Regions from separate parts of the Zafaria sp. Z1313 genome, predicted to be linked through region 2. Evidence: riboswitches for the same ligand, from Rfam matches in the RefSeq annotation. Region 2 holds a riboswitch; each other region holds the start of a gene.
What was found. Region 2 has a riboswitch for S-adenosylmethionine ahead of sfnG (dimethylsulfone monooxygenase SfnG). Riboswitches for the same ligand answer to the same signal wherever they lie in the genome.

Region 1 (5,319 bases), on a different contig from region 2:
CAGGAGGACGACGGCGGTCCACGCCCACGCCTCCATCGCCCGCCCCGGGCTCGGGGGTCCTTCGGAGACGTGGTGGGCGGCCCTGCCCGGGCCGGCCGTGCCCGAGCCCGCGGAACTCGTCCGGTCCGCGCCGGCAGCTCGGCTTTCGGCGGCGGCGCGGAGCCCGAAGGCCAACAGCGTGAAGCCGGCCATGCCCAGCGCGTGGGACGCGAGCCAGGCCGTCGAGGCGAAGTCCGCGGCGCCCTCGGGTCCGGCCTCGGGGCCGTAGGGGCGCAACGCCGGATAGAGGATGAAGGCCAGGCCGGACGCGGCGTAGAACGCCGCGGTCGTGCGGTCCGGAGTGAGATGGCGGCGCATGGACTGCCCTTTCTGTGAGCGCTGCTCTCTATTGATGGTTCGAGTGTCCACCCGGCGTCGGCGAATTGCAAGAGCGGTGCTCACTTAAGTGACCGGTGATCCCGAATATGGCAAGCTGTCTCCATGCCCCAGGGACCCACGCCGCGGCAGCGCGCCCGCGCCGACAACATCGCCCGGATCAAGGAGCTCGCCCTCGGGCAGCTCGCCGAGTCCGGGGCCGCCGATCTCTCGCTCCGGGCGATCGCCCGCGAGCTGAACCTGGTCTCCAGCGCCATCTACCGCTACTTCCCGAGCCGCGACGAGCTCATCACCGCCCTCATTGTCGACGCCTACAACGACCTCGCCGCGTCCCTCGAGGCGGCCGGCTCCATGCGCGCCCCGCATCGCGTTCGGTGGTCGGCCGTCACCGGCGCCTTCCGTTCCTGGGCCCGGGAGCAGCCGCATCGATTCGCGCTGGTCTACGGCTCGGCGATCCCCGGCTACCGGGCCCCCGGCAACACGATCGAACCCGCGGCCCGCGTGGTCCGCGCCTTCTGCGCCCCGGCGGTCCGGGGTCCGGGCGCCCGGTTGCCGGGAGGGGCGGCGGATGGGCTGGCCGGGCAGCTCGACGTCTTCGCCGACGCCGTCGGCGTGGAGCGCGACCCCGATGCCGTGCTCGATCTCGCAGCGGCGTTCGCGAGGATGGTCGGCGCCGTCCAGCTCGAGCTCAACGGCCATTTCGTCGGCACCTTCGACCCGGCCGACGCGCTCTTCTCCCGGCTCGCCGAGCGCGAGGCGGATGCGCTGGGACTCTAGCCCCGGCGTCGTCCTCCGCCGCCCCGCCCGTCCCCCGGCGCCCCGGGACTAGAGCCGGTCCACCGGCACGATCTCGACGTCCCGCAGCGCGCCCGCGTCGGCGACCGCCCGGAGGTAGGTGCAGGCAGGCTGGCGGCGGCGGTCGGTCGGGGAGCCGGGATTGAGCAGGCGCAGGCCCGTCTCCGCGACCGTGTCCCACGGGATGTGGCTGTGCCCGAACACCAGGACATCGGCGTCCGGGAACCGCTGCGCGCAGCGCGCCTCCCGCCCGCGCGCCGGCCCCGTCTCGTGGGTCATCGCGAAGCGGACGCCGTCGAGCTCGAAGCGCGCCGTCTCCGGCAGCCGCGCGCGCAGGCCGGGCCCGTCGTTGTTCCCCCACACGCCGATCAGGCGCCGCGAGCGCGCCTCGAAGGCGTCGAGCGTGGCCTCGTCGACCCAGTCACCGGCATGCAGGACCACGTCGGCGTCCTCGATCCGCTCCCAGAGCTCCGGGTGCAGTCCGCGGGCGCGCAGGGGCAGGTGGGTGTCGGCGACGATCAGCAAGCGGGTGGCCATGCCCCCATCGTGGCACGGGGCGCCGGGCGTCCGGGGCCCGCCTAGCATGGTGGGCATGGAGCGGACGACGGCGGAGCGCGCGGCCTGGTGGATCAGCGAGCTGTATGCGCCCGCCGTCGTCGCGACCGCGTACCTGCTGAGCCGGCCCCTCGTCGTGCCGGGCATCGGCTGGCCGCACGCCCTCGTCGCGGTCCTGTTCACCACGGTGCTGCCCTTCCTCGGGGTGCTGTGGTTCGCCCGCGGCGGCGTCGTCTCGAGCCGGCACATCCCCAAGCGGCGGCAGCGCTACTGGCCGTTCCTGACCTCCGGCTTCTCGATCCTCGGCGGGGTGTGGACGCTGCGCCTCATGGACGCGCCGGACGCGTTGTTCCTCGATCTCGGCGGGATCTTCACGGGGCTCGTGCTGTGCCTCGTCGCGAACGCGTTCTACAAGGTCTCCGTGCACACGGCCGTCGCGGTCTACGTGGCGCTGCAGTTCCTGGGGCCCGTGCCGGCCGTGGGGGTCGCCGGGCTCGCGGCGGCGGCCGCGGTGGGCTGGTCGCGCCTCGTCCTGCGGGCGCACACCCCCGGCCAGGTGGCGGCCGGGGCGGCGATCGGCGTCGCGACGCACCTGCTCCGCACGCTCGTCTACGGCTGAGGCCCGCCGCCCCGGCCCCGCATCACGATCCCGATTTCCGTTGTATGAGCGGCCCATCACCGCCCGGGAGTGGATAACGTGGGGGGATGGCGGGTGACGGATCGCGATTGGTGTTCGGCTGCATGGGACTCGGCGGCGGGTGGGACGACGCGCCGCCGGACGCCGGCGACCTGGCCACCGCCCACGCCGCGGTCGACGCGGCCCTCGAAGCGGGCATCACCCTCTTCGACCACGCCGACATCTACACGCGCGGCAAGGCGGAAGAGGTCTTCGGCCGGGTCCTCGCGGAGCGGCCCGGCCTGCGGGACGATATCGAGCTGCAGTCCAAGTGCGGGATCGTGCTCGCGGGCCCCGACGGGTCGGGCGGCCGCTACGACTCCTCGCCCGCCGTCCTCACGGCCCGCGTCGAGGACATCCTGCGCCGGCTCGGGATCGAACGGCTCGACGCGCTGCTGATCCACCGCCCGGACCCGCTGACCCCGATGGAGGACGTCGCGGCCGCGTTCGCCGGGCTGCGGGACGCCGGCAAGGTCGGCCGGCTCGGCGTCTCGAACATGTCGGCGGCCCAGATGCGCGCGCTCCAGGACGCGCTCGGCGAGGCGCCGGCGGTCAACCAGCTCGAGATGGGCCTGCACCGGCGCGATTGGCTCGAGTCCCAGGTCCTCGTCAACCACCCCGAGGGCGGGGCGCTCTCCTTCCCCGAGGGCACGATCGAGTACTGCCGCGCGGAGGGCGTGGAGCTGCAGGCGTGGGGCGCGCTGGCCCAGGGGCGCTACTCGGGCAGGAGTACGACGCCGGAGCCCGGCCCGGGTGCCGCGCCCCGCCCCGGGAGCGGGGCGGCGTCGCCCGAGGAGGAGGCGTCCGGCGTCGTCCGGGAACTCGCCGACGGCCTCGGCTGCGCGCCCGAGGCCGTGGTGCTGGGATGGCTCATGCGCCACCCGGCCCGGATCCGCCCGGTCATCGGCACCACGAACCCGGCGCGGATCGCCGCGTGCGCCGGCGCGGAGCGGGCCGCCGCGGCCATGGGGGCCGTGGACTGGTACCGCTTGTGGACCGCGGCCCGGGGGCGCCCGCTGCCGTAGGGTCCCGCCGTCGTCCGGCCCGCCGCGGCCGCTCGGGCCGGCCTCAGTCGGCGTTGACCGCGAGCTCGACGCTGACGGGGGTCGGCCGGGCGAAGAGGTCCAGCACCGGGCAGCGCGCGTCGACGACCTGGTGCAGCTCCTCGTAGCGCTCGGGGGTTTCCGGCCCGTTGAGGTGAACGGTCAGGCGCACCGCCGTGAAGCCGGGGCGCGTGTCCGGATCGGCGCCGAAGATCCCGCGGACGTCGAGGTCGCCCTCCGCCGTGATCTCGAGCGAGTCGATCGCGACGCCGAGCTGGTGCGCGTAGAGCCGGTAGACCACGACCTGGCAGGACACGAGCGCGCCGAGGGCGTACTCGACGGGGCTCGCGTCCGAATCGTCGCCGGCCAGCGCGGCGGGCTCGTCGACGACGAACTCGTGGCGGCCCGCCGTGACGCGCGTGGCGACGGAGCGCTCCGAGACGCCGTGGGCGCGGTAGACGGCCTTCGCGTTGGCCGTGTCCTCGCCGATGCGGCCCGCCCAGAAGGACGCGGCGTCGTCGAGGCGGCGGGCGCGCTCGGCGTCGAGGTCGGTGGTCCTCGGGGTGGCGGATCCGGTGGGAGACTGCTGGCCGGTGCCCGCAGCCTGTTCTGTGGTGGAGGTCATGTTGGGTCCTGCCCTTCGCGTCGTGGCGCATGCGGGCGCGTGCGCCGTACTTACGCCCGCCGCCGCGGCGGGCGTCGAATCGTCACCTGGGGCACCCCGCTACAGCGAGGAGGGTTGCCGCCCGACCGGCCAGGGCCTTCAGGCCGGGTCTCTTGATTCCTGGCCACGAGTCTCACGCTCCGGCCCGGGCCGCGGCAAGGACTTCCGTCACGCGGGGTCACCTCGTCATCCGCCGTCACGGGAGGCGGCCAAGGTCACGTGGCCTGCAGTTGTGCAAAGATTGCACTGGTGCATAAACTGTACCCATGCATGATTCACCCCTGAGCCTGCGCGAGCGCAACCGCCTCGAGACCTGGCGGGCCGTCCACGAGGCGGCCTCGGCCCTCGCCCTCGAGGACGGCCTCGCCGCCGCCACGGTCGATTCGATCGCCCGCCGCGCCGGCATCTCCAAGCGCACGTTCTTCAACTACTTCCCCTCCAAGGAGGACGCCGTCCTCGGGATGCGCGCCCCCGAGCTCCGGCAGGAGTTCATCGAGCGCTTCCGCGCCTCGGACGCCGAGCTGCTCGAGCGCACCGTGCGGCTCATGGCGGAGGTCCTGTCCACCGTGGTCGGCGATGGGAGCCGCTTCGAGCGCCGCAAGGAGCTCGTCGGCCGCTACCCCGAGCTGCGCGGGCGCGTGGTCCAGCACCTCAACGACGCCGAGGTCCTCGTGGACTCGGCCGTCAACGACCGCCTCAGCGAGGACCCGGCCACCGTCTCCGCCGAGCTCGGCGAGGACCCCGCGGCCCGCCGCGCGCTGCTCATGGCCGCCGCCACGATCGTCCGCTTCACCTACCGCCAGTTCCCCGGCGCCCCGCTCGAAGAGCTCGGCGCCCACCTCGGCGAATCCACCGACGTCTTCAGAAAGGTCCTGCGTCCCCGGCCATGACCACTTCCACCACCACGCCCGGCACCACCGCGCAGCCGCCCGCCCCCGAGGCGGACCGCAAGAACCACCTCGTCCTGCTCTTCGGCGGCCTCATGGTCACCATGCTGCTCGCCTCCCTCAACCAGACCGTGCTCGCCGCGGCCCTGCCGACGATCGTCGGCGAGCTGCACGGCGTCGAGCACATGGCCTGGGTCATCACGGCCTTCATCCTGGCCTCGACCGTGATGATGCCCGTCTACGGCAAGCTCGGCGACATGTTCGGCCGCAAGCCGCTCCTGCTCTTCGCGATCATCGTGTTCATCGGCGGCTCCGTGATCGGCG
Region 2 (5,319 bases):
CCGTGAGCAATCCCCACCCCGGATCCGACGACGCGCTCCACCCGGACAAGCACCCCGACGCGGTCGACGGCGCGCCCTTCGACACGCTCGGCACTCCGGGCGCCGACGGCAGCGGGGCCCTCGAAGCCACCCGCCCCGTGGACGACGCCGAGACGACGCAGGTCATTCCGCCCGCCGAGCGTGATCCGCACGGCTCCGGCGAGGACGACGACTTCGACGCCAAGACGACGACGCGCACGGGCATGATCTGGGCCACGACGATCATCGCGCTCGTCCTGCTGGTGCTGCTCATCATCTTCGTCGCGCAGAACCAGACGACGGCGCCGCTGCGTTTCTTCGCCTGGGAGGGCACGGTCAGCATGGGCCTGACGGTGGTCGCGGCGTCCGTCGCCGGCGGCATCGTCGTGGCGATGGCCGGCGCGGCCCGCCTGATCGCGCTCCGCGCCCAGCGGCGCAAGCGCCGGAAGGCCCTCAAGCAGCGCTGATCCGCCGATCGCGGACTCAGAGCCGCCCGCCGGAGGCCTCGGTGAACCGGCGGAGGCCGTCCTCGCGCAGGCGCAGGTGCTCGGATTCTATGGCGGCAGCCCGGACGGCGTTGACCCGGTAGAACCGGACCACGGCCGCAACGAGGCGGGCGACCGCGCCGAAGCGGTCCACGGCGTGTGCCGGGCGGCGCGCCCCGCCCTCGGGACGCGGGACCGCGGAGGACCCGCCGCTGGGCGTCGCCGGACCGACGGCCGCACCGTGATGGACGGGGACAGGGGAACAACGGGAGCTGCTGAAGGTGGTCATGGACCCAGCGTCCGCCGGACGCCCGGCCCGCTCCACGATTCGGTCCTGGCCGAATCCTCGTCAGGCGTTCCGGCCGGGAATACGCTGAATCCATGCACATCAAGCTCACGAGCGAGGACCTGACGCGGATCCGGTTCGAGGCCTCTCCCCTGTGGGAGACGGTGACCAGCTTGCGCGCCCTCCAGCAGGGAACCGCCATCCACCGCCCCTGGATCGAGTGCACGCGGCGCGCGCTCGCGGCGGCGGACGACCCGGCCTCACAAGGGCACCTGCGCGTCCTCGCCGCACTCGTTCCCCGTTCAGGCTTCATGGCCGATTCGCTCACCCCGACGCCGGAACGCCAGGACACCTTCCACGACGGGCTCACGGCCGTCGCCGCCGTCCCGGCCTCCGTGTGGGAACGGGACCTGACGGCCCTGCTCCGGCGGCAGGAAGACACCGGGGCCCGTGGCGTCCTCGAGGAACTCGCCGAGGACGTCGACACCGCAGTCGATCGTGCCGTCGGAGCACTCCAGTGGTATTGGGAGCTGGCTGTCCGGCGCTGGTGGCCCCGGCTGCGCTCGCTGCTGCTCGAGGACATCGACTGGAGGCTGGCCCAGATGGCCCGCGGCGGCATCGGCGACGTGTTCAAGACGCTGCATCCGTCCGTCGTCCGCACGCCCAGCGGGCTCGAGGTTATCCGGGGCTGCGACGGGATCGATCCGCCTGAACCCGGGGCCGGCCTGATCCTGGTGCCCAACGCGTTCGTCTGGCCGGAGACCCTGGTGCTCAACACGGCGCCGTTCGTGCCGACGTTGACCTACGCGCCCCGCGGAGTGGGCCGGCTCTGGGAGTCCAGCGGCGCGGCCCCGGGCGATCCTCTGGCGAAGCTGCTGGGATCCACACGGGCGCAGATCCTGGCCCAGCTGGATGTCCCGATGACGACGAAGCAGCTCGCATGCGCCCTGGACCTCGCCCCGGGCACCGTCAACGGCCACCTCAAGGTCATGTCCGAGGGCGGGCTGGCCGTCCCCCTGCGTTCCGGCCGCGAGGTGTTCTACCGCAGGGCCGGTGTCGGCGAGGCGCTCCTCGCCGGGGCGTAGCCCGACGGGACCCTCGATCCCCCGCGCGTCCTCAGACCGCGTCAAGCTCCGGCAGCAACGCCGGGTCGAGCTCCACGACCTGGCCGTTCTCGAGCCGGGCGTGCGGAGCGCCCTGCAAGTGCCCGACGACGAGGCGGATGAGCGTCCCGTGCGCCACCACCACGAGGCCGCGCCCCGGGTGGGCGGCGGCCAAGCCGGTCAAGGCGCGCACGCCCCGCTCGACCACCTCGGCCTCCGGCTCCGCGGTGGAGAGCAGCGCGTCCAGCTCGGGGCGCGGCATCCCGGTGACGACGACGCCCTCGCCCTCGCCGTAGCCGCGCTCCACGAGGCCCGGTTCGGGCTCGCCGGGCTCGAGGCCCAGCTCGGCGGCGATGATCGCGGCGGTCTCCGCCGCCCGCCCCAGAGGCGAGGCGACGACCGCGTCCCAGGATCCGGCGTCGTACTCCTCCGCCAGCTGCCGCCCCGCCTGGCGCGCCTGCGCGCGGCCGGCCGCGTTGAGCGGGATGTCCACCTGGCCCTGCAGGCGCCCCTCGAAGTTCCACGGGGTCTGCCCGTGCCGGACCAGGACGATGCGTTGTGCCATGCCCCCAGCGTAGCCAGCGGACCTCCCGGCCCGCGCCCCGCCGTCGTCCCGTGACGCACCCGGCCGCCGCGCCGTCGCAGGATCTTCGGCCCGCGCCCGGCACGACGCAATCCGGCTCAACATTCTTTGATGGATCGGCGGCTCGCTGACACACTGAAGGACAACCATCCCGAGCGGCCGAGAGATCTGGATCGATGACGCCGCAGCAACCCTCCGGAATCCGCCGGAACGGTGCTCCTGCCAGAAGCGATGGAGAACGCGCCAGCCTTCTTCCCCCGCACGGCCCGCCGCCGGAGGATGCGCCGTTGCCCGGGAACCGCCTACGCCGCACGCCATCCGACCAAGGATCGAAGGAGTCCCCCACATGACCGAGAACACCGCCGTCAGCCGGGTCGCTGACCTGGAAACACCGCTCAAGTTCGCCTACTGGGTGCCCAACGTCTCGGGTGGGCTCGTGGTCTCGACCATCGAGCAGCGCACCAACTGGGAGTTCGAATACAACAAGAAGCTGGCACGCATCGCGGAGGACTCCGGCTTCGAGTACGCACTGACCCAGACCCGCTACGCCGCCAGCTACGGCGCGGACAAGCAGCACGAGGCCACGAGCTTCTCGCTGGCCCTGCTCGGCGCCACCGAGCGGCTCAAGGTAATCTCGGCCGTCCACCCGGGCATGTGGCACCCGGGCGTGCTGGCCAAGTTCATCATCACCGCGGACCACCTCTCCGGCGGCCGCTCGGCCGTGAACGTCGTCTCCGGCTGGCTCAAGGACGAGTTCGTGAACTTCGGCCTCGAGTGGCTGGACCACGACGAGCGCTACGTGCGGACCGAGGAGTTCATCAACGTGCTGCGTGGCCTGTGGACCCAGCAGGGCTTCAGCCACTCCGGGCAGTACTACAACATCAAGGACTTCACCCTGAACCCGGCGCCGCTGGACCTGCCGGGCCGGGCCCACCCGGAGATCTTCTTCGGCGGCAACTCGACCGCCGCGCAGGCCGCCGCGGGCCACGCCGCCGACTGGTACTTCTCCAACGGCCGCTCGCTCGAGGGCTTCCAGGACAACATCGCCGGCGTGCTCAAGGCCGCGGAGTCCGGGGGGCGCACCGCGGCCGCGAAGCCGCGCTTCGGCATCAACGGCTTCGTCATCTCCCGCGACACCGAGGCGGAAGCCAGGGACACGCTGCGCGAGATCATCGACAAGGCGCACCGCCCCGCCGTCGAGGGCTTCGCCGCCGCCGTGAAGGAGGCCGGGCAGTCCACGAAGGACGGCAAGGGCATGTGGGAGGACTCCACGTTCGAGGACCTGGTCCAGTACAACGACGGCTTCCGCACCCAGCTCATCGGCACCCCGGAGCAGATCGCCGAGCGGATCATCGCGTTCAAGAAGATCGGCGTGAACCTGCTCCTGACCGGCTACCTGCACTTCCAGGAGGAGCTCGGCGCGTTCGGCCGCGAGGTCCTCCCGATCGTCCGCGAGCTCGAGGCGGACCTCGCCCGAGCCCACGGCACCGAGCTCAACACGGAGCTGCTGCCGGAAACCCACCTCGAAGGAGCCACCGCCTAGATGTCGGACCACCAGTTCGGATTCCGCACCCGCGCCCTGCACGCCGGCGGCACGCCCGACGCCGAGCACGGCGCCCGCGCGGTGCCCATCTACCAGTCGACGTCGTTCGTGTTCAAGGACACCGACGACGCCGCGAACCTGTTCGCCCTGCAGAAGTACGGCAACATCTACTCCCGCATCGGCAACCCCACTGTGGCGGCGTTCGAGGAGCGCATCGCGTCCCTCGAGGGCGGCATCGGCGCCGTGGCGACGTCCTCCGGGATGGCCGCGGAGTTCATCACCTTCGCCGCGCTGACGCAGGCCGGGGACCACATCGTGGCCTCCTCGAAGCTCTACGGCGGCACCATCACCCAGCTCGACGTCACGCTGCGCCGCTTCGGGGTGGACACCACGTTCGTGGACAGCAACGACGCCGCGGACTTCGCGGCCGCGATCCGGGAGAACACCAAGGCCCTCTACACCGAGGTCGTCGCGAACCCCTCGGGCGACATCGCGGACCTGGCGGGCCTCGCGGAGGTCGCGCGCGCAGCGGGCATCCCGCTCATCGTCGACTCGACCCTCACCCCGCCGTACATCCTGCGCCCCATCGAGCACGGGGCGGACATCGTCATCCACTCCGCCACCAAGTTCCTCGGCGGGCACGGCACCACGCTCGGCGGCGTCGTCGTCGAGTCCGGCCGCTTCGACTGGGGCAACGGGAAGTTCCCGACCATGACGGAACCGGTGCCGAGCTACGGCAACGTGTCCTGGTGGGGCAACTTCGGTGAGTACGGCTTCCTGACCAAGCTGCGCTCGGAGCAGCTGCGGGACATCGGCCCGTCGCTGCCGGCCCAGTCCGCGTTCCAGCTCCTGCAGGGTGTGGAGACGCTGCCGCAGCGCATGGACGCGCACCTGGCGAACGCGCGCCGCGTGGCCGAGTGGCTCGAGGCCGATCCGCGCGTGTCCTATGTGAACTTCGCCGGACTCGAGTCCCACCCGCAGCACGCCCGCGCGCAGGAGCTGCTGCCGCTCGGCGTCGGCTCGGTGTTCAGCTTCGGCGTGGCCGGGGGCCGCGAGGCCGGGGCGCGCTTCATCGAGGCGCTGCAGCTCGCGAGCCACCTGGCCAACATCGGCGACGCGCGCACCCTGGTGCTGCACCCGGCGTCGACCACGCACCAGCAGCTCGCGGCCGAGCAGCTCGTGGCCGCGGGCGTCCCGGGCGACCTGATCCGCCTGTCCGTGGGGCTCGAGGACGTCGAGGACATCCTCTGGGACCTGGACCAGGCGCTCGACGCCTCGCAGCGGGAGCCGGAGGCCGGCGG
Region 3 (5,319 bases), on a different contig from region 2:
CCCGAGGCAAAGGCCGCGCTGCTGGAGCTCGAGCGGGCGGCCGCGTGAGCGCTGCCGCGCAGTCCGTCCGGCTCGAGCTCGAGCCGGGCCCGGGCGGGCTGGATCCGCTCCACGTGCTCGCGGTGCTGCGCGCCCACGCGGTGCCGGGCGTCGAGCTGGCCTCCGGGACGGACCCGGACGACGCCGGGGCCACCTTCCGCCGCCTCGTCCCCTGTTCCACGGCTTATGTCGAGGCGACGTTGCGCTTCACGCGGGAGCTGGTCCTCGTCGACGCCCGGGGGCCCGGCACCCCGACGGCTGGCGGGGATCCGGACTGGGCGGACGAGCTGGCCTCCCGGATCCGCGCCTGGCTGGACCTCGACGCGGACCTGGGCCCCGTCGTCGGACACTTGCGGCGCGATCCCGCGCTGGCCCCGCTCGTCGCGGCCCGGCCCTCGCTGCGCCGCGTGGGGTTCCTCGATCCCGTCGAAGCGCTCGCGACGACGATCCTGGGCCAGCAGGTCTCGCTCGCCGCGTGCCGGACGTTCTCGGGCCGGCTCGTGCAGGCCTTCGGCCGCGACGGGCCCGGCGGGCTGCGGATCTTCCCGGACGCGGCCGAGCTGGCGGAGACGGACCCCGGGCACTTGCACACCGCCGTCGGCATCACGGGGCAGCGGGCCCTGACCCTGCACGCGGCGATGGCGGCCCTCGCCGCGGCGATGCCGGTAGCGGGCCTGGATCCCCGCGGCGGCCCCGGGTTCCCGCTGGCCCGCGCGGAACTGCTCGGCCTGCGCGGGATCGGCCCGTGGACCGCGGACTACCTGGCCGTGCGGGCCGGCTTCGACCCCGACGCGTTCACGCCCGGGGACCTCGTCCTCCGCCGGGCCCTGGGACGCGTCGATGCGCGCGCGGCCGAGGAGCGCTCGCACGCCTGGAGCCCGTACCGCGCCTACGCGCTGTTCCACTGCTGGGCGGCTCAGCTGCCCGGATAGGCGCCTACTCCGGGAAGATCTGCCCGATCGGCTCGCGCTTCTCGGCCTGGAAGGTGTCCTCCGCGCGGCCGTGGGCCCAGTAGGCGGAGAGCGACATCCGCTGGCGCGGGACCCCGCGCTCGTCCGCGAGGTAGCGGCGCAGGGCCTTGATCATCTCCCGCTCGCCGTGCCCGAAGACCTGGACGTCGCCGTCGAGCCACTGCCCCGCCATGACGGCCGCGGCCAGCCGCGTCGTCTCGGGGCTGAACGTGCCGCCGCGGTGCAGCCAGCGCAGCTCGATGCCCGCCGGGGCGGAGAGCTCGAGCTCGTCGGCGGCAGAGGCCACCTCGAGGTAGGCGATGCCGCGGGCGTCCGGCCCCATGGCCTCGAGCGCGGAGGCGATCGCGGGCAGGGCCGACTCGTCTCCGGCCAACAGGTGCCAACCGGCCGCCGGGTCCGGGGAGTACATCCCACCCGGGCCGTTGAAGCAGAGCTTGTCGCCGGGCTGCGCGGCGGCCGCCCACGGACCGGCGATGCCCTCGTCCCCGTGGACGACGAAGTCGATCTGCAGCGTCCCGGCGTCCGGGTCGACGGAGCGGACGGTGTAGGTGCGGCGCACGGGCATCTGCTCGGGCTCCAGCCGGGAGCGGAGCTCGTCGAGGTCGTACGGGGGCTCGAGGCCGAGCGCGGGATCGGCGAAGAGCAGCTTGACGTACTTGTCCGTGGCGTCCTTGTCCTGGTAGCCGGCGAAGCCCTCGCCGCCGAGGGTCAAGCGCACCATGTGCTCGGAGAGCCGCTCGGTGGCGAGGACCTCGAGGACGGTCTGGGGGCGCTGCGGACGCGGGGCGGGGGAAACGCTCATGCTGAGGACACACTCCTTCGGGCCGGCCGCGGGCCGGCGGTTGCCTTTTGTCCACCCAATCCCACGAATCCCGTCAATGCAAACGCCCCCGCCCCGGACGGCGTCCCGGACGGACTCCAGGCGGCTTGCATCTTGAGAATGATTCTCAATAGACTGGCCGCGTGAGCCTCCATCTCCTCTCCTCCCTCGACTTCCACTGCCGCGACCAGGCGCTCACCCGCCTCCGCGCCGACCACCCCGACGCGGTCGTCGTGGTGCACGACCTGCTCGAAGGCGAACGGGTACTATGCCGCACGGACATCCCCGGGCGCTCGCCCTGGCCGTGGACCCCGCATCCGTCGAGGACCAGCTCTGGGACCGCCACACGCTCTGGGAATCCGGGCTCAGCAGCCTGCCCGCCGACGACCGCACGGCCGGCGAGTTCCTGATCGAGGCGTTCGCGCAGTGCCGCGAGGTGCTCCTCGTCGAGGGCCTCTTCGCCCACCTCCTCGGCGGCGGCTCCGCGGGCTGCCAGTCCGGTGGGGCGGGGTTCGTCCAGGCATGCAGCTCATCGCCGAGATCGCCCCCACGGGCCCGCCTGCTCCACGCCGAACTCGGGCCGGGCACGGAGCCGCCCACGCCTGGCTCCCGGGGACCCTTCGGCACGGTGGAGCTCCGCGCCGGGCGGCCTCTGCAGGCGAACCGCTTCCGCGCGACCCTGCCCCGGATCGCCGAAGGCGTCGCCTGGCTGCGCGGCGACGTCTGGCTCGCCGACTCCCCGACCGCGCGGCTCGGCGTGACCGGGATCGGACCCCGCGTCTGGATGGAGCACCTCGGCACGTGGGGCCGGCGGGCGGCCGGGACCCGGCTCCTGATGACCGGCCCGGACATGGCCGGTGCCGCCGAGGAGGCCGCCGCGGCCCTCGCCGCCTGCGAACTCACCGACGCGGAGCTGTCCCGCGCCGGGACCACCGGGGCGCCGCACGGCGCTCCGTCCGAGAACGGCAGCACGATCCCAGGAGGAACCCCATGAAGGTCCGCAACTCGCTCCGCGCCCTCAAGTAGCAGCCCGGCGCGCAAGTGGTGCGCCGCCGCGGCCGCACGTTCGTCATCAACAAGGCCAATCCGCGGCTCAAGGCGCGCCAGGGCTGACCGTCCCGGTCCGGTGCGGTCCGGTGCGTTGCTTGCCGAAGCGTCGCACCGGGCCGCTAGGATGGAGGCAGCTTCACGAGATGCGGCCACACGCAGGGCTCCGACCCGGCCGCGCACCAACCCCATGCTTCACGGGTGGTTCGGATGACGAAGCGGTCCGGTGCAATACCGCTCCGGGCAAGAGCAACGGAAGGCACACCTTCATGAACGCACCCGACGGCAGCTGTCGCAGCTACCGCGACGGACACGACATCTACCCGCTCCGCCTGGCCCGCGCCCGGAAGGACCCCACCGCGTGGCAACCGGCCCACGTCACGGCGTTCCTTCCCGGTTTCCGGGTGGCCGTGATGACGGCCGGTCTGAAGGTCGCACGCTACACGGCCCATGACGTGGCCGAGATCGTCCGGCTCCTGAACCTGGCCGGCCAACGGCTCGACCACCGCGTGCGCTGGGCTTCCGAGCCGTTCGAGACGCTGTGGTGGCATTGCGCCTGGAACGAGGCGGCCCGGATCCTCGGCGTCCCGGAGGACCCCGGCGTCGGGGCCGGCCGCCGCTACTTCAGCCTCTCCAGCGACGAGCTGGCCCCGTGCGATCTGGAGCACGATCCGGAACTCGGCCTGCGGTTCGTCGAGGTCACGGCGGGCCTGCTGCACAGCGGGGCCTGAGCCGCCCTCAGCGGAACAGCGGCTCTCCAAGGAACCCGGCGAGCGCCTCGCGGTGCTCGGCCGGGATGCGCAGCAGTCGCTGTTCCGCAGTGGAGAAGAACGCCAGGGTCGTGATCGCGCGCACGCAGACGCCGCCGTCGACGGGATCGTGGAACTCGTAGGCGATGTCGAACGAGGCGGGCTTGACCGAGCTGATCCAGACGTCGACCCGGGCCGGGACGTTGCGGTAGTCCAGCGGGGCCACGTAGCGGACCCGGTGCTCGACGACGAGCGTCTGCGTGTCGGCCGGAACGGTGGAGAACAGCTCGACGACGGGCTCGGCGCCGGGCTTGCCCGTCCCGCCCGGCACGCCGAAGGCCGCGATCCGCGCCTCCTCCATCATGCGGACCAGGTTGACGTTGTTGATGTGGCCGTAGGCGTCCATGTCGCCCCACCGCATCGGCACGCCGACGCTCAGGCGGCGCCCGCTCACGGCGTCTTCCGCGGCAGGACGGGCATCGCCGAGGTGGGCGGCCCCGCGACACGTTCGGGTTCCAGCAGCCCCAGCCGCTCGAGGCCCTCGCAGATCCCGGCACCGTCCGGCGCGTACACCCACGGCGTCCCCGGGGTGGAGTCCATGGTGCCCATCGAGCGGCCGCCGGCCAGGACGGCTTCCGACGGCGTGAGCTGGCGGATCGCGATCGCCCGCACCTGCCCGGGGTGGCGGCGGGCGAACTCGGCGTAGATCTCCGGATCGTGCTGTCCGTCGTCGCCGACCAGGAGCCAGCTGATGTGCGGGAACTGGGCAGCCAGGCGGCGCAGCTGGTCCACCTTGTGCTGCTGCCCCGAGCGGAACCAGCGCCCCTCGGTCGGCCCCCAGTCCGTCAGCAGGAGCGCTCCGGCCGGGTAGAGGTTGCGGGAGAGGAAGCGGGTGAGGGTCGGGGCCACGTTCCAGGCGCCCGTCGAGAGGTAGAGCACCGGGGATCCCGGGCGGGTGCGCATGAGCCGCTCCATCATCACGGCCATGCCGGGCGTCGCGACGCGCGCGTGCTCGCTGAGCACAAAGGAGTTCCACGCGGCCAGCAGCGGGCGCGGGAGGGCGGTGACGACGACGGTGTCGTCGATGTCGGAGACGACCCCGAAGTCGATCGAGCGGTCGACGACGAACACGGACACGTCCGCGGGTTCCGAGGACTCGCTGCGCAGGGTCACCGCGTGCCAGCCGGGCGCCAGGTCCACCGTGATCTTGACGTCGAGGACGCCTCCGCGGTCGGCGTCGACGCGGAAGGTCCGCCCGCCGATCTCCGCGACGACCTCGGCGTGCGGGATGGGCGGGGAGATGAAGTTCCTCCAGCCGCGGACGCCGTCGGAGACGACCTTGGACTTGGGCAGGCCGTTCGTGAACGCGCCGGGCCGGGCCAGGACGATACGTGCGAAGACCCGCACCCAGCCGTCGGCCCCGCTGACGCCGTAGCCGCGGAAGGGCAGGACGGTGGCCACGAGTCCGCGGCTCCGGCCGCCTCGCTCGCGGAACGCGTGCCATCCGTCTTCAAGGCGGACCCCCAGGTGGCGGGCGTGCTTCACGGTGTTCGGTGCTGCCATGGCCCCAGTCTTTCACGCACGCGGCCGTGGGGCCGTCACCGCGCGGCGGCGGAAACGGGCACCGAAAACCCCTCGCATTCTTCTACATTCTGTAGAACAATGGGCGGCATGATGTTTGAACACGAGGACG
Region 4 (5,319 bases), on a different contig from region 2:
GGCATAGGCTGGTCTCCGGTCCGGATCCAGGCGCCGGACACCCCGAGAGCTGCCACCGCAGGAGGACCCATGCGCGCGACCATCATCCACGGCCCCGGCGACATCCGCGTCGAGGACCGCCCGGAGCCCCGCCTCCTCGCGGCCTCGGACGCCGTGGTGCGGGTGACCGCCAGCTGCGTCTGCGGCTCCGACCTCTGGCCCTACCGCGGCGTGCGCCCCACGGAGGACCCCCGGGCGATCGGCCACGAGTTCGTCGGCATCGTCGAGCAGGTCGGGGACGGTGTCGAGACCCTGACTCCCGGCGACTTCGTGATCGCCCCGTGGGCCAACAGCTGCGGTCGCTGCCCGGCGTGCCGCGATGGCGTCCACGTGGCGTGCGAGCACCGCGCCTCCTGGGGCGGTCAGGACGAGCACGGGCTGCCCGTCGACGGCGGCCAGGGCGAGGCGGTCCGTGTCCCCAACGCGGACGGCACGCTCGTGGCCGTCCCGCTCGAGCGGATCCCCGCGGACCGCCGCGAGGGCGCGGACGGACTGCCGGACGAGGCCCTGCTCAAGTCCCTCCTGACCCTCTCGGACGTCATGGGCACGGGGCACCACGCGGCCGTCGCCGCCGGGGTCGGGCCCGGCAAGAGCGTCGTCGTGGTCGGCGACGGCGCCGTGGGCCTGTGTGCCGTCCTCGCGGCGAAGCGGCTCGGTGCCGAGCGGATCATCGCGATGTCCCGCCACGACGACCGTGCCGCGCTCGCCCGGGAGTTCGGGGCGGACGACGTCGTCGCGGAGCGCGGCCAGGAGGCCGCCGCGCGGGTGCGTGGGCTGCTGGGCGGGGTGCTCGCGGACTGCGTGCTCGAATGCGTCGGGAGCGCCGAGTCCATGGACCAGGCGCTGCGCTCGACCCGGCCCGGCGGTTCCGTGGGCTTCGTCGGCGTCCCGGCGGGAGGCGCGGAGCTGCCGATCGGGGTCCTCTTCTCCAAGAACATCTCCGTCGGCGGCGGGGCGGCCTCGACGCGCGCCTACCTGCCCGAGCTGCTCGAGGACGTCCTCGAGGGCCGGATCGACCCGGGACGGGTCTTCGACGCGGTGCTGCCGCTCGAGGAGGCGGCCGAGGCCTACCGGGCGATGGACGAGCGGCGTTCCATCAAGGTCATGCTGACCCCGTAGGACGCAGCCGGAAGAACGACGTCCCGGCCCGCTCGTGGGCGCCGGGGACGAGGAGCCGGCGCAGGTCCGGGCTCCACTCCACGTCCGCGAGCACGCGCCCGCGGACGGCCTCGGAGACGGCGTCGAAGTCCTCCGCCTCGAGGAGCCACTCCACCTCGCCCGTATTCAGGCGCACGATGCGGCGGTGGGCGTCGAGCCGGAGCGTGGCGGAGACCCAGTCGCCCGCGAAGCGCGGCGCCGAGCGGGCCGCGGGGCGGCGGGCGGACCGGCGCGGGGCGGCGGTCGTGGCGCCGGCGGCCGCACCGCGGGAGGCCGGGGAAGCCGGCCCGTCGGGGCCGGTGAGGGGATGCTGAAGAGTCGCCATGGCGTTCCTTCCGGACTGTCCTTGCCCGGACGCGGCTGCGCGCGGGCCGCTTCGTCATCCGAACCACCCGCCGAACAATCCGGTCCGCGGACGTGCCGCGGTTCGCAGTGGGGTTGGTGCATGGCCAGTCGGAGCTTGGCGCCATGTCTCGTGAAGCTGGAACCAGTCTAGGCACCGGTACCGGAGCCGTGGCAAGGCCGCGGCGCCCGGGCCGACATCCGGCGTCGTACTCCGGGGCACAACGCCCCTCGGCGCCGCCGGATGACCCCGGATGACGCGTCCTAGGCCTCCAGGAGGCCGCGGATGTCGTCGGCCGTCATCGCGGAGCCGAAGCCCTCGCCCTCGTCCATGACGGAGGAGATCAGCTTCCGCTTGGCGTCCTGCAGCGCCACCACCTTGTCCTCGATCGTGTCCTTGGCGACCAGCCGGTACACCATGACGTTGCGCGTCTGCCCGATCCGGTGCGTCCGGTCCACGGCCTGGGATTCGGCGGCGGGGTTCCACCACGGGTCCAGGAGGAAGCAGTAGTCGGCCTCGGTCAGGTTCAGGCCGAAGCCGCCGGCCTTGAGCGAGATCAGGAACACGGGGGCGCGGCCGGACTTGAACTCCGCGATCACGTCGGCGCGGCGCCGCGTGGAGCCGTCGAGGTACGCGTACTCGACGCCCTCGGTCTCGAGTCGGGCCGCGGCCTTCTTGAGGAAGGAGGTGAACTGGCTGAACACGAGCGCGCGGTGTCCCTCGGCGAGGACGTCCTCGAGCTGCTCGAACAGGACGTCGAGCTTGGCGGACGCCACGCCGTCGTACTCGGGGTCCACGAGCGAGGCGTCGAGCGAGAGCATCCGCAGCAGGGTCAGCGACTGGAAGATCGTGAAGCGGTTCCGGTCCATGTCCTCGACGAGGCGCAGGATCTTCTGCCGCTCGCGCTGCAGGTGGGTGTCGTAGATCTTCCGGTGCTTCGGCGCGAGCTCGACGTGCAGGACCTGCTCCTGCTTGGGCGGCAGGTCGGTGACCACGGCGGACTTGGTGCGGCGCAGCATAAACGGCCGGATCCGCCGCCGCAGCCGCGCGAGCGGCTCGTCGAGGCCCTGCTTCTCGATGGGCCGCTGGTACTGCTCGGCGAAGCGCACGGCGGAGGGGAAGAGCCCGGGGGAGGTGATCGCGAAGATCGACCAGAGCTCCATGAGGTTGTTCTCCATGGGCGTGCCCGTGATGGCGAGCTTGAAGCGCGCGTTCAGGTCGCGGGCCGCGTGGTGGGCCTTGGTCGCCTTGTTCTTCACGAACTGCGCCTCGTCGAGCACGAGCCCGGCCCAGTGCACGGAGTGGTAGGCCTCGGCGTCGAGCCGGAAGAGGGTGTAGGAGGTGACGACGACGTCGTTCTCCGCGGCGAGTTCGGCCAGCCGCCGCGGGGCGCGGGCCTGGGTGTCGGTGACGGCGGCGACCGTGAGCGAGGGGGCGAAGCGCGCGGCCTCGTCGGCCCAGTTCGAGACGACGGAGGTGGGGGCAACGACGAGGAAGGGGCCGGGCACCAGGGCGGAGGACGACGCCGGGGCCCCGGCCGCCGCCTCGAGCGCCGCGGGGGCGGGGGCCGGGTCGGCGGACGCCCACTGCTCCTTGGCGTGGAGCATGAGGGCGAGGGTCTGCACGGTCTTGCCGAGGCCCATGTCGTCGGCGAGGACCCCGCCGAGCCCGTTGCGCCACAAGCGGGCGAGCCATGTGAAGCCCTCGTGCTGGTAGGGGCGCAGCCGGGCGTCGAGCGTGCCGGGTAGTTCCGCCGGCTCGCCCTCGGCCGCCCCGAGCAGGGCGCCGACGCCCGCGAACCACGAGTCCGGGCCCTCCGTGTGGGTCGCGAGGGCGTCGAGCTCCTCCCACAGCGAGGCCTGGTAGCGCGTGAGGCGCAGCTCGTGGGACTTCTCCGTGAGCTGTCCGGCCTCGGTGACGAGCTCGCGCAGCTTGTCGAAGAGGGGCTGTTCGAGCGAGAAGTACGTCTTGTCCGGCATGAGCATCCGCGTCTGCCCGCGGGAGAGGGCGCGGAGGATGTCGGCGAACGGGATGCGCAGCTCGCCGACCGCGATCACGAGGCCGAGGTCGAACCAGTCGCGGCGTTCGGACTCGACGGTCGTGACGGTGAGCTCGGGGGACTCGGTGAGCTCGTGGTAGTCCGGTTGCGTGCCCTGGGTGACGACGACGAGTCCGTCGATCGCCTCGAGAGCGGGCAGGGTGCGCCGCACGAAGTCCACGGTGTCGAGGCCGCGGAGGGTGCGCGGGGCGAGGACGCGCGCCGCGAGGGACGGGGTGCGCTCGAGGACCTCGAGGGCCGCGTTCTCGAGCTCGGTCTCCGCCTCGGCATCCCGCGTGTCCGCGTCGACCGGGACCTGTCCGTAGTCGAAGTCCCAATCCAGCTCGGCCGTGTCGTCGCCGCGGTAGCGCACGCGCAGCACGAGCTTCGGCGGCTCGATCGGGGGCAGCTCCACGGACCGGTCCGGGCTGAGCACCGCGACGCGGCGGCCGAGGCGCGGGTAGACCGTGGAGAGGAAGCCGTCGATGTCCGACTCCGGGACGGTGACGGCCTCGGGGTGGCGCAGGACCTCGATCTCCGTCGCGTCGAGGCGCCCCTCGGCGGGGGAGAGGACGATCAGCTCGCGCGCGGCGTCCGCGGCGTAGACGCCGTGGTTGCCGATCGGGCCCACGGCCGCGCCGGGTTCCAGCTCGAGCTGGCGCCCGTCGATCGAGAGCAGGGGGACGAGCCTCAGCCCGGCGTCCGCGGCCGTTCCGGCCGGTGTCCCCGCGCCGTTCCGGAACGCCGCGAGCGCCACGGCGGCCGGCGAGCCGAGGACGATCCGGGTCTCGCCGCGCACGCCGATGAAGCGGATCCCGAGGCTTCCCGCCTCCGCCAGGAGCATCCAGAGCAGGGGGGAGGAGAACTCGTCGAGGTAGAGCCAGTCGTTGTCCTCGCCGAAGTAGAGCTGCCCGTTGGCGCGGTAGAGCGGCACGAACTGGCAGAACCAGCGGTGCTGCTCCGGGTCCAGCGTCAGGCCGTAGGTCTTGAAGCTGATGGTGTTCCAGCGCAGGTTCCCGCGGACCCAGCGCCCGTTGCCGGAGAGCACCATGGGGCGCACGCCGAGGCGCCAGCGGTGGCCGGAGGAACGCTGGTGCCCGACGCCGGAGCCCGGCGCCCACTGCCGGTGCGCGGTCTGGGTGGTGTCCTGGAGCTCGAACTGCAGCGCGAGGGGCTGCACGGGCGGGTGCTCCCCGCGTTCGGAACCCGGCCGGCCGCCGCGCGCCGTCCCCGCGGCGGCCGCGGCGCGCTGGCCCGCGCCGAGCAGGCCGTTCAGGCTCTCCCGCCAGGCCGGGGCCGCGGCGGTGGCCGGGGTGCCCTCGTAGACCTCGTCGCGGGCGCGCAGGTGCAGGGTGTTGGAGTAGATCATGAGCGCGGCCGCGTGCTTGCAGTCGGCGCCGACGGGGCACGAGCAATGGGCATCCGCGATGGTCCAGGCCCCCTTGGCCGCGCGCAGCTGCACGCGCGTGCGGTAGGGGACGGCCGCCGTGCCCTCGACGCGGCCCGTCAGGAGGGCGTCCTGCGGGGCCCACCGGAGCTCGGGGATGTGCTGGCTGTTCGCGTAGCCCTTGCCGCGCGTGAAGGCCGCCCCGCCGACGACGCGCAGGATCTCGCGGGCGTCGATCAGGGGATGCGAAGGCACGGGCATCCTCCCATCGTTTCACGACGACGCGGGTGCCCGCCAACCGGGGCGGGGTGGCTGTGGGCGGGGCGCCGAGACGCCCAGGTTAAGCCACTTGTA

Region 1: it holds a riboswitch for S-adenosylmethionine, as region 2 does, so the genes downstream of both, ACQ3I4_RS08420 (OsmC family protein) here and sfnG (dimethylsulfone monooxygenase SfnG) in region 2, are expected to answer to the same signal.
Region 3: it holds a riboswitch for S-adenosylmethionine, as region 2 does, so the genes downstream of both, ACQ3I4_RS15005 (hypothetical protein) here and sfnG (dimethylsulfone monooxygenase SfnG) in region 2, are expected to answer to the same signal.
Region 4: it holds a riboswitch for S-adenosylmethionine, as region 2 does, so the genes downstream of both, ACQ3I4_RS10810 (hypothetical protein) here and sfnG (dimethylsulfone monooxygenase SfnG) in region 2, are expected to answer to the same signal.

The regions. Positions count from the first base shown of each region.
Region 1 covers NZ_JBNWUK010000006.1:148,675-153,993, forward strand. The annotation lists gene ACQ3I4_RS08395 (hypothetical protein) at 1-357, opposite strand, end outside; gene ACQ3I4_RS08400 (TetR/AcrR family transcriptional regulator) at 481-1,152, shown strand; gene ACQ3I4_RS08405 (metallophosphoesterase family protein) at 1,201-1,707, opposite strand; gene ACQ3I4_RS08410 (phosphatase PAP2 family protein) at 1,763-2,344, shown strand; gene ACQ3I4_RS08415 (aldo/keto reductase) at 2,431-3,426, shown strand; gene ACQ3I4_RS08420 (OsmC family protein) at 3,470-4,069, opposite strand; SAM riboswitch class IV at 4,111-4,227, opposite strand; gene ACQ3I4_RS08425 (TetR/AcrR family transcriptional regulator) at 4,375-4,998, shown strand; gene ACQ3I4_RS08430 (MDR family MFS transporter) at 4,995-5,319, shown strand, end outside.
Region 2 covers NZ_JBNWUK010000008.1:87,067-92,385, reverse strand. The annotation lists gene ACQ3I4_RS09905 (lipopolysaccharide assembly protein LapA domain-containing protein) at 3-485, shown strand; gene ACQ3I4_RS09900 (hypothetical protein) at 502-792, opposite strand; gene ACQ3I4_RS09895 (ArsR/SmtB family transcription factor) at 885-1,874, shown strand; gene ACQ3I4_RS09890 (histidine phosphatase family protein) at 1,906-2,457, opposite strand; SAM riboswitch class I at 2,619-2,713, shown strand; gene sfnG (dimethylsulfone monooxygenase SfnG) at 2,822-4,018, shown strand; gene ACQ3I4_RS09880 (O-acetylhomoserine aminocarboxypropyltransferase/cysteine synthase family protein) at 4,019-5,319, shown strand, end outside.
Region 3 covers NZ_JBNWUK010000022.1:23,871-29,189, forward strand. The annotation lists gene ACQ3I4_RS14980 (methylated-DNA--[protein]-cysteine S-methyltransferase) at 1-48, shown strand, start outside; gene ACQ3I4_RS14985 (DNA-3-methyladenine glycosylase 2) at 45-971, shown strand; gene ACQ3I4_RS14990 (siderophore-interacting protein) at 976-1,812, opposite strand; gene ACQ3I4_RS14995 (GTP-binding protein) at 2,099-2,824, shown strand; partial or broken gene ykgO (type B 50S ribosomal protein L36) at 2,821-2,943, shown strand; SAM riboswitch class IV at 3,015-3,133, shown strand; gene ACQ3I4_RS15005 (hypothetical protein) at 3,147-3,608, shown strand; gene ACQ3I4_RS15010 (acyl-CoA thioesterase) at 3,616-4,080, opposite strand; gene ACQ3I4_RS15015 (App1 family protein) at 4,077-5,189, opposite strand; gene ACQ3I4_RS15020 (pyridoxamine 5'-phosphate oxidase family protein) at 5,298-5,319, shown strand, end outside.
Region 4 covers NZ_JBNWUK010000010.1:34,012-39,330, reverse strand. The annotation lists gene ACQ3I4_RS10815 (zinc-dependent alcohol dehydrogenase family protein) at 70-1,158, shown strand; gene ACQ3I4_RS10810 (hypothetical protein) at 1,142-1,522, opposite strand; SAM riboswitch class IV at 1,535-1,678, opposite strand; gene ACQ3I4_RS10805 (DEAD/DEAH box helicase) at 1,804-5,220, opposite strand.